DNA from 3 places in the Mesorhizobium sp. M0047 genome. Region 2 is predicted to be linked to each of the others. Evidence: predicted binding sites of a transcription regulator. Region 2 holds the regulator's gene; each other region holds the start of a gene.

Region 1 (3,273 bases), on a different contig from region 2:
CATGCCGCCCATACCGCCGCCGCCCATGCCGCCAGGCATGCCGCCGCCAGCCGACTCCTTCTTCGGAGCCTCCGCGATCATGGCTTCGGTGGTGACGAGCAGGCCGGCGACCGAGGCCGCGTCCTGGAGGGCAGTGCGCACGACCTTGACCGGATCGACGATCCCCATGGCGATCATGTCGCCATATTCGCCGGTCTGGGCGTTGTAGCCGAAGGTCGCGCCCTTGTTCTCAAGGATCTTGCCGGCAACGATCGATGCTTCCGCACCGGCGTTGGCCGCGATCTGGCGGGCCGGAGCCTGCAGCGCACGACGCACGATGTTGATGCCGGCGGCCTGGTCGGCATTGACGCCGGTGACCTTGATGTCGGCCGAAGCGCGCAGCAGGGCAACGCCACCGCCAGCAACGATGCCTTCTTCCACGGCCGCGCGGGTGGCGTTGAGGGCGTCATCGACGCGGTCCTTCTTTTCCTTGACTTCGACTTCCGTCGCGCCGCCGACGCGGATCACCGCAACGCCGCCCGCGAGCTTGGCCAGACGTTCCTGCAGCTTCTCCTTGTCGTAATCCGAGGTGGTCTCTTCGATCTGCTGCTTGATCTGGGCGACGCGGCCCTGGATCTCGGCCTTCTTGCCGGCGCCGTCGACGATGGTGGTGTTCTCCTTGGAGATCGACACCTTCTTGGCGCGGCCGAGCATGTTGAGGCCGACGTTCTCGAGCTTGATGCCGAGGTCTTCGGAGATGACCTGGCCACCGGTGAGGATGGCGATGTCTTCCAGCATGGCCTTGCGGCGATCACCGAAGCCCGGCGCCTTGACGGCGGCGATCTTAAGGCCGCCACGCAGCTTGTTGACGACCAGCGTGGCGAGCGCCTCGCCTTCGACGTCTTCCGAGATGATGAGCAGCGGCTTCGAGGTCTGCACGACGGCTTCGAGGACCGGCAGCATCGCCTGCAGGTTGGAGAGTTTCTTCTCGTGCAGGAGGATGTAGACGTCCTCGAGCTCGGCAACCATCTTGTCGGCGTTGGTGACGAAGTACGGCGAGAGATAGCCGCGGTCGAACTGCATGCCTTCGACGACCTCGAGTTCAGTCTCGGCGGTCTTGGCTTCCTCAACCGTGATGACGCCTTCGTTGCCGACCTTCTGCATCGCTTCGGCGATCATCTTGCCGACCGACTCGTCGCCATTGCCGGCGATCGTGCCGACCTGGGCGACTTCCTCGGAGGTCTTGATCTTCTTGGCAGCCTTGCCGAGCGCCGCGACGACTTCGGTCACGGCCAGATCGATGCCGCGCTTCAGGTCCATCGGGTTCATGCCGGCGGCAACGGCCTTGTTGCCTTCCTGGACGATCGACTGCGCCAGAACGGTCGCGGTTGTGGTGCCGTCACCGGCGATGTCGTTGGTCTTCGAAGCAACTTCGCGGATCATCTGCGCGCCCATGTTTTCGAACTTGTCGGAAAGTTCGATTTCCTTGGCGACGGTGACCCCGTCCTTGGTGATGCGCGGTGCGCCGAACGACTTGTCGATGACGACGTTGCGGCCCTTGGGACCGAGCGTGACCTTCACCGCGTCGGCGAGGATGTTGATGCCGTGAAGCATGCGCTCGCGGGCATCGCGGGAGAATTTTACGTCTTTGGCAGCCATTTTTTTACTCCTGGGCATTTCGCCCGAAATTCAGATTTGATCGCGAAGGAAAGGCGCCGGCGTGTCAGCCGATGATGCCCATAATGTCGGATTCCTTCATGATCAGAAGGTCTTCGCCATTGAGCTTGACTTCGGTGCCCGACCACTTGCCGAACAGGATGCGGTCGCCGGCCTTGACGTCCAGCGGGACCAGCTTGCCAGCTTCGTCACGAGCGCCGGAGCCGACGGCGATGATCTCGCCTTCCTGCGGCTTTTCCTTCGCCGTATCCGGGATGATGATCCCGCCGGCGGTCTTGGATTCGGATTCGACCCGGCGTACGACCACGCGGTCATGCAGCGGCCGGAAATTCGACTTTGCCATTTTTGGATTTCCTTGGTGCGGATGTTGAACGGTTCTCCGTTGCCGGAGCGTGCTTAGCACTCAGCCGAAGCGAGTGCTAACGCGGCAATGAGATAAGCCGCAGGCTCCTGCTAGTCAAGACGGAAGAGCAAAGAGCAAAGAGAAAAAGAGCAGGCAGCAAAGAGAAGAGAGCAAAGAGCGTGTAAGCATCGAGCCTTTTATGTGAACAATGTCGGGTATCGGACATATATGGGGCGGCTCACCCTCAGTAATTGAGCTGTATTCGGATGGCACGATTGGTGCAACGGGTGATGCATTTGAACTCATCCAGAGGCTCGCACGCGTCGTGCTGCGTCAGCTCGGTCATGTCGAGCTTCAGAAGGCCATTTTGGCATTGGTTCTGTTGCCCTATCGCCATTCATGACCAGTCGTGCGCCCGTGAGCCGGCCGGCTAGATTCCAACCACGAGAGCGCCGCCGCTGAGACCCGCACCCGCCGCCGCCAGAAGGATTTTCTCTCCAGGCTGGAATGGCTCCGTCTGGTTGGCGAGCGAGAGCGACAGCGGGATCGTCGCGGCCGAAGAGTTGCCGTAATCGGCAATCGTCTTGACAATTGCCTGGTCCGCGATGCCGAGGTTCCTCCCGACCGCATCGAAAATCCGAGTATTGGCCTGATGCGGCACGAACCGGCCGACATCGTGTGGCCGCACTCCGGCAGCGGCTAGCGCGCTTATCGAGCAATCGGTCATCATCTCGACGGCCTTTGCGAACACTTCGCGGCCGTCGGTCATTGTCATTCGGGCTTGCGCGAGATCGAGGTCACCGTGGAACGGCTTGTTGCTTCCTCCTGCGGGAATCTGGATCAGCCCGTATCGCGAGCCGTCCGAATCCACCGCGGCACCGAGAATGCCCCGATCAGCATCATCGCAGGGACCGATCACGAGGGCGCCGGCGGCATCGGCAAACAGGACCGAGCTTGCGCGCTCGGCTGGATTGATGCGGCGGCTGAGGATATTGGCGGCGATAATAAGGCTCGCTTTGCCGTGCAGGCGGGTAAATCCGTCCGCAAACATGAGCGCATAGATGAAGCCGGCGCAGGCGCCGGTCAGATCCACCGCGCCTGCGCGGCCAAGGCCAAGCTTGTGTGCGACCAGCGGCGCGCTGGGCGGCAGAAGATGGTCGGGCGTCGAGGTGGCAAGCAGCAGCAGACCGATGTCGTGGCGCGCAATGCCGGCGTTCGCCAGCGCCATGTCGCCGGCCTGCGTAGCAAGACCAGACAGCGTGTCTTCGTCGGTT
Region 2 (3,273 bases):
ACGACGATCTTCTTTCCATCGAGAGAATGCATCAAAGGCCCCAGATTCGTGGCTCGGCGAATTCGATCGAATTGCCCGAGGGGTCGCGTATATAGATCGAACGGCCGCCCTGCGGCCATTCGAATTCGCTTTCGATGGCTATGTTTTTCGCCTCGAGACGCGCTTTCCAGCGCACGATCTCGTCAGCGGTCGCCGCAAAGCAGAGATGGCCTTCGCCGACAGCGCCATGTGGCGGCACCGGCAGCCTGGCGTCGGGCGCCGGCGGGATTTTGGTTGCCTCGGCATTGAAGACGAGCAATACGCCCGGCCCGCAGCGGAAGAACAGGTGGCGGCCATCGACTTTGCCGAAGAGGGTGAGGCCCAGGACGCCGGTGTAGAAGGTTTCCGCGGCGACGAGGTCGGTGACGTAGAGAGCAGATTCCAGGATGGCGGAGGGCGTCACGAGGCGCCCCCCTCTGGCCTGCCGGCCATCTCCCCCTCAAGTGGGGAGATTGGCAGCTTTGGCGCCTCCGCACATCTCACGCCGCCGGAAGGTGGCGCAAACCAGCGGGATAGCCGATCTCCCCCCTTGAGGGGGAGATGGCCGGCAGGCCAGAGGGGGGCGCTCAAGCTCGGCATTTGAGAACTAAGCCACCGCCATCTGCTGCAAACTGACCAGGCGCTGAATGCCCTTCTTGGCCAAGCCCATTAATTCCGCGAACTGCCCTTCCGAAAAAGGCTCGCCTTCGGCGGTTCCCTGGATCTCGACGATGCCGCCCTTGCCGGTCATGACGAAATTGGCATCGGTGCCGGCCGCCGAGTCCTCGATATAGTCGAGGTCGATAACCGGCTGGCCGTCATGGATGCCGCAGGAGATCGCGGCGACGTGGTCCTTCAGCACCTTGGCGACGCTGGCCATCTGGCGGGCTTCCATCCAGCGCAAGCAGTCGTAGAGCGCCACCCAACCGCCGGTGATCGAGGCGGTGCGGGTGCCGCCATCGGCCTGGATGACGTCGCAGTCGACGGTGATCTGTTGCTCGCCCAGCGCTTGCAAATCGACCACGGCGCGCAAGGAACGGCCGATCAGCCGCTGGATCTCCAGGGTGCGGCCGCCCTGCTTGCCGGCGGAAGCCTCGCGGCGCATGCGCTCGCCGGTCGAGCGCGGCAGCATGCCGTATTCCGCCGTCACCCAGCCCTTGCCGGAATTGCGCATCCAGCCCGGCACTTTTTCCTCCAGGCTGGCCGTGCACAGGACATGCGTGTCGCCGAACTTCACCAGGCATGAGCCTTCGGCGTGCTTGGAGACGCCGCGCTCGAAGGAGATGGCGCGCATTTCGTCGAATTGGCGTTTGGAGGGGCGCATTCAGGCTGCTTTCTTGTCATTTTTCGGGAATCTTGGCCGGCTTGTAGCCGCATGGGACGCATGGCGCAAAGGAAAATGGCCTGACGATCCGACACAGACACCGGGGCGATCTGACACAGACACCGGGTTGCGCGGGCCGTAGCGAAGTCTATATCTTTGGGCCGGAGGTTTTTGGCCGCAATGACCAAGGCAGTCGATCCAAGTTCGCAGGCGCCCGCGCTTCAATCATTGGACATGCGCTCGCGCGATATCTTCCGGCGCATCGTCGATTCCTACCTCAAGGACGGCGAACCCGTGGGATCACGCAGCCTGTCGCGCATCCTGCCGTCTTCGCTGTCGCCGGCCACCATCCGCAACGTGATGAGCGATCTCGAGCATCTCGGCCTCATCTACGCGCCGCACATCTCGGCCGGCCGGTTGCCGACGCAGGCCGGCCTGCGCTTCTTCGTCGACGCCTTCATGGAGCTTGGCGATCTGTCCGACGAGGAGCGCCGCGCCATCGAGGCGCAGGTGCGGGCATCCGGCTCGGGCGCGACGCTGGAACACATGCTGACCGAGGCCAGCCAGATGCTGTCGGGCATGTCGCGCGGTGCCGGCCTGGTGCTTGCCGCCAAGAACGAAGTGGCGCTGAAGCACATCGAATTCATCCAGCTTGAGCCGACCAAGGCGCTGGCGGTGCTGGTGTCGCAGAATGGCGACGTCGAAAACCGTGTCGTCGAGCTGCCCGCCGGCATCACCGTCTCGCAACTGCACGAGGCCTCGAACTTCCTCAACGCTCATATCCGCGGCCGCACGCTGGCGGAGGCGCGGGTCGAGATCGCCCGCATCAAGGAAGAGACCAGGGCCGCCCTCGACACGCTGTCGCAGGACCTCGTCGAGAAGGGGCTCGCGGTGTGGGCCGGCGCGGACAGCGGCCTGCCGGCACGGCTCATCGTGAGCGGCCGCGCCAATCTGCTCGAGAACGTCACCGCCCAGGCCGATATCGAACTGTTGCGGCACCTGTTCGAGGACATGGAGACGCAGGACGGACTGATCCAGCTGCTCGACCTCGCCGAGGAAGGATCGGGCGTGCGCATCTTCATCGGCTCGGAAAACAAGCTGTTCTCGCTGTCGGGCTCGTCGCTGGTGGTCGCGCCCTATCGCGACAAGGACGCCCGCGTCGTCGGTGCGCTTGGGGTCATCGGCCCGACCCGGCTCAACTATGCCCGCATCGTGCCGATGGTCGACTATACGGCGCAGCTGATTTCCCGCATGCTGCGCTAAGCGTATTGATGTTCAGGTGATGCCGGCCTGACCTGAATCTCAACACCTTAGACTCAAAAAACAAAGAACAAGCAGCTGAGGAGAAAAACAATGGCGCTCGAAGAATTCAAGGCCCGGATCAGCCTGCTGCTCGAGGAGATGGTCAACCAGCCGGAAGACCAGCACGAGATCCAGGAGCAGTTGCGCGAAAAACTGCGGGAAATGCGCGCCATGGGCCTGCCGCTGCCGGCCGATCTCGTCGCGCTGGAAAAGCGTCTCGATGACGATTTCTACGCCGCTGGGACCTGAGGCTAAAAAACCTCCGCTTTCACTTCAACTGATCGTGTGCCGCGGAACAACGGACGAAACCGCTCGTTTGCCCCCTTTGCAGCCGTTCACTATGTGACCAGGTTTGGAGGATTGAATGATCCGATTGGCTGGGCTGGCTCTCTCCGCTGCGGTGTTTCTCGCCGCCGCTGCATTCGCACAGCAAGCGGAGCCCGTATTGAAAGGTGCCGCCGCCTTCGGCGACTGGCGTGCCGACAGGCCCGGTGTGCGCCGCCTGATCAAGCCGAACGATCTGCCAAAACCCGACGTCACCAAATCCGCCTCCAACAGCGCCGGCCTTGCCGAAAGGCCGGCAGATGCCAAGCCGAAACTGCCGCCGGGCTTTTCGGCCGAGCTGATCG
Region 3 (3,273 bases), on a different contig from region 2:
GTGCCGATGCGCCACCCTCATTTTCCCAGGCCGCAAGCCCGGCGGTGTTGCGCTGCCGATCGGTTTCGTTGCTATAGGCATTCATGGTGTTGGCCTTTCCTCATTAATCGCTTCCTTGGCCAGAACGCCGGAATAGAGCGTCGCGCCATTCGCGTCGACGATGGTCATGGCGTCCGGCTGCTGCGGCATGTTCAGGGTTTTTGCCAAAAGCCTGGCGACCTCGATCGCATGGTCGAGGTTGGCCGCTTGCGCCGTCTCGCGCCCGACTACGGCATGCGCGTCGTCCGAGTTTCGGGTGCGATAGAATTCGATCACGATCTTCATCGTCATCCGTGCCCGTGTCGCGACGTCAGTTCTTGCCCTTGCCGCGCACGGCACTGATGTTGGCGGCAAGTCTGGTCTGGGCGCCGAATACGCTTTCAGCCTTGGGCGGGACCTTTTCCAGCTTCGGCTTCCTGATCTCCCGGCTAGATCGTTTCTGTCCCTTTGACATGTTCGAAGATCCTTTCGCTTAGCGTTATGCCCGGCGACGTGTCGACCGGTTCGAGACTGTCCTGCGTCGCCACCCGTTCATGAGGTTCGACGTCGCTGCAGATGCGGTACTGCAGCGAATTTCCGCTCGGCGGGAGCGTTGCTGTGACGCGGTAGATTTCCGCGGCCTTTGGAAACGTGCCGATGCCGCTCTTCAGCCGGATAGCCTGTCCGACGGCGAAGAGATGCGTTGCGGCTTCGCGGCGGACCGGGCGTGCGTTGCGTTGCATCAGGGTTGTGGTTCTCATGATTGTCTCTCGTCCAGCTCCAGCGAGGCTTGAAGCAATGCCGGTTCGATCGGCACCATTTGCTGCGTAGCACCGCTCGCGGTGATCGCCGGCAGGTGAATGAAGGTGGCCACGCGGCGCCATGCGATCTGGGAAGTCCCTTCGAGGGCCTCCTCGTCATGGTCGACCCGATACTCTCCGGGCGGTTGCGGTTGATCAAAGCCGGGCAGCGGAAACGCCGACTTGAAGCGAACGACTGTATTTGTGGTGCGGCTGGTCATGAATTGCGATTTTCCGCGGAAACGGGCGGCTGCGCTTTTCCGTATCATTCCTACTCGAACCGCTGGGACGATGCCCGACGCTGCCAGTGCATCCGTGGTCAGCATCGGTTTCATTCCAGGGTCCGAACGGAACTAAATGTGCGCCGGACCGGCGCATGCACTCGTTTTCGAGAATTCGGTGGTGAATGGCGAGGGCTCTGACATAAAGCCAACTCGATCCAAATCAACGAATTTTGCATATGCGCCTCAATTGAGTTCCAAACAAGGTCGCGGCCATCCTCTGTTTGATCTTTGAAATAATAACTTGCATCCGCGAAATTCAATCCGGCAAAAGGTTTTCCTCCCATCCGAACGAATTTCTGCGCGTCTCGAATTATATCATTCAAATTCTTGGCCGTTGGCGAGAAATAATTCTGGCACTTCTATCTATCGAGTGCCAAGACGCCTATATCAGGAGGAGCGGCCGCCCATGCCGGCCCCAGAAAGAAAGTTCCCATGAAATTTCGGCCACTCCACGACCGCGTCGTCATTCGTCGCGCCGAAGGCGATATCAAGTCCAAGGGCGGTATCATCATTCCCGACAATGCCAAGGAGAAACCGCAGGAAGGGGAAGTGATCGCTGTCGGCCCGAGCGCACGCGACGAAAACGGCGTGCTTGTTCCACTCGACGTCAAGGCAGGCGACTTCATCCTGTTCGGCAAATGGTCGGGCACCGAGGTCAAGATCGACGGCGAGGACCTTCTGATCATGAAGGAAGCCGACATCATGGGCGTCATCGACAAAGCCGTCGAAGCCAAGAAGGCCGCCTGACTGGAGCGGCGCGTGCGGCGCGTTTCCCTCAGGGCGCGCAAAGGTCGCTCCAGTACTTGAAGAACAAGCGCAGCGCGTTCCGCGCGGCGACCGTTCCACTCCAAATTCGACGGGATAAAAATCATGTCTGCCAAGGAAATCAAATTCTCCACCGATGCGCGCGACCGCATGCTGCGCGGCGTCGAGATCCTCAACAATGCTGTGAAGGTCACGCTCGGTCCCAAGGGCCGCAACGTCATCCTCGACAAGGCCTATGGCGCGCCGCGCATCACCAAGGACGGCGTCACCGTCGCCAAGGAAATCGAGCTTGCCGACAAGTTCGAGAACATGGGCGCGCAGATGGTGCGCGAAGTCGCCTCGAAGACCAACGATCTGGCCGGTGATGGCACCACCACCGCTACGGTGCTGGCCGCCTCGATCCTGCGCGAAGGCGCCAAGCTGGTCGCCGCCGGCATGAACCCGATGGACCTCAAGCGCGGCATCGACCAGGCGGTTTCCGCCGTGGTCAAGGAAATTCAGGCCCGCGCCAAGAAGGTCAAGTCGTCGGCCGAAATCGCCCAGGTCGGCACCATCGCCGCCAACGGCGATGCCAGCGTCGGCGAGATGATCGCCAAGGCGATGGACAAGGTCGGCAATGACGGCGTCATCACCGTCGAGGAAGCCAAGACCGCCGACACCGAGCTCGACGTCGTCGAAGGCATGCAGTTCGACCGCGGTTATCTCTCGCCCTATTTCGTCACCAATGCCGACAAGATGCGAGCCGAGCTGGAAGAGCCCTACATCCTCATCCACGAGAAGAAGCTCGGCAATCTGCAGGCGATGCTGCCGATCCTCGAAGCGGTGGTGCAGAGCGGCAGGCCGCTGCTGATCATCTCCGAAGACGTCGAAGGCGAGGCACTCGCCACGCTTGTCGTCAACAAATTGCGCGGTGGCCTGAAGGTCGCGGCCGTCAAGGCGCCGGGTTTCGGCGACCGCCGCAAGGCGATGCTGGAAGACATCGCCGTGCTGACATCGGGCCAGATGATCTCTGAGGATCTCGGCATCAAGCTCGAAAACGTCACTGTCGAGATGCTCGGCCGCGCCAAGCGCGTGCTGATCGAGAAAGACACCACCACGATCATCGACGGCGCCGGCACCAAGGCGACCATCCAGGCGCGCGTCGCCCAGATCAAGGGCCAGATCGAGGAGACGACCTCCGACTACGATAAGGAAAAGCTGCAGGAGCGGCTGGCCAAACTCTCCGGCGGTGTTGCCGTCATCCGCGTCGGCGGCGCCACCGAGTCGGAAGTCAAGGAAAAGAAGGACCGCATCGACGATGCGTTGAACGCAACGCGCGCCGCGGTTGAAGAAGGCATCGTGCCGGGCGGCGGGGTGGCACTGCTGCGTGCCAGGTCGGCACTGGCCGGCTTGAATGGCGCCAATGC

What was found. Region 2 encodes HrcA, which represses chaperone genes, less so after heat shock. Its sites were predicted from a motif close to GTTAGCACTCNCNNNNNGNGAGTGCTAAC; they were not measured.
Region 1: the regulator HrcA is predicted to act here: its motif matches at 2,052-2,080, upstream of groES (co-chaperone GroES).
Region 3: the regulator HrcA is predicted to act here: its motif matches at 1,452-1,480, upstream of NKJ89_RS18950 (co-chaperone GroES).

What each region holds. Positions count from the first base shown of each region.
Region 1 covers NZ_JAMYUW010000009.1:2,309-5,581, forward strand. The annotation lists gene groL (chaperonin GroEL) at 1-1,638, opposite strand, end outside; gene groES (co-chaperone GroES) at 1,703-1,999, opposite strand; gene bioZ (3-oxopimeloyl-[acyl-carrier-protein] synthase BioZ) at 2,430-3,273, opposite strand, start outside.
Region 2 covers NZ_JAMYUW010000062.1:7,304-10,576, reverse strand. The annotation lists gene rdgB (RdgB/HAM1 family non-canonical purine NTP pyrophosphatase) at 1-32, opposite strand, end outside; gene NKJ89_RS33400 (VOC family protein) at 32-442, opposite strand; gene rph (ribonuclease PH) at 626-1,342, opposite strand; gene hrcA (heat-inducible transcriptional repressor HrcA) at 1,523-2,605, shown strand; gene NKJ89_RS33385 (hypothetical protein) at 2,696-2,893, shown strand; gene NKJ89_RS33380 (PQQ-dependent sugar dehydrogenase) at 3,009-3,273, shown strand, end outside.
Region 3 covers NZ_JAMYUW010000018.1:97,930-101,202, reverse strand. The annotation lists gene NKJ89_RS18975 (hypothetical protein) at 1-85, opposite strand, end outside; gene NKJ89_RS18970 (hypothetical protein) at 82-324, opposite strand; gene NKJ89_RS18965 (hypothetical protein) at 350-493, opposite strand; gene NKJ89_RS18960 (hypothetical protein) at 468-779, opposite strand; gene NKJ89_RS18955 (hypothetical protein) at 776-1,039, opposite strand; gene NKJ89_RS18950 (co-chaperone GroES) at 1,535-1,849, shown strand; gene groL (chaperonin GroEL) at 1,973-3,273, shown strand, end outside.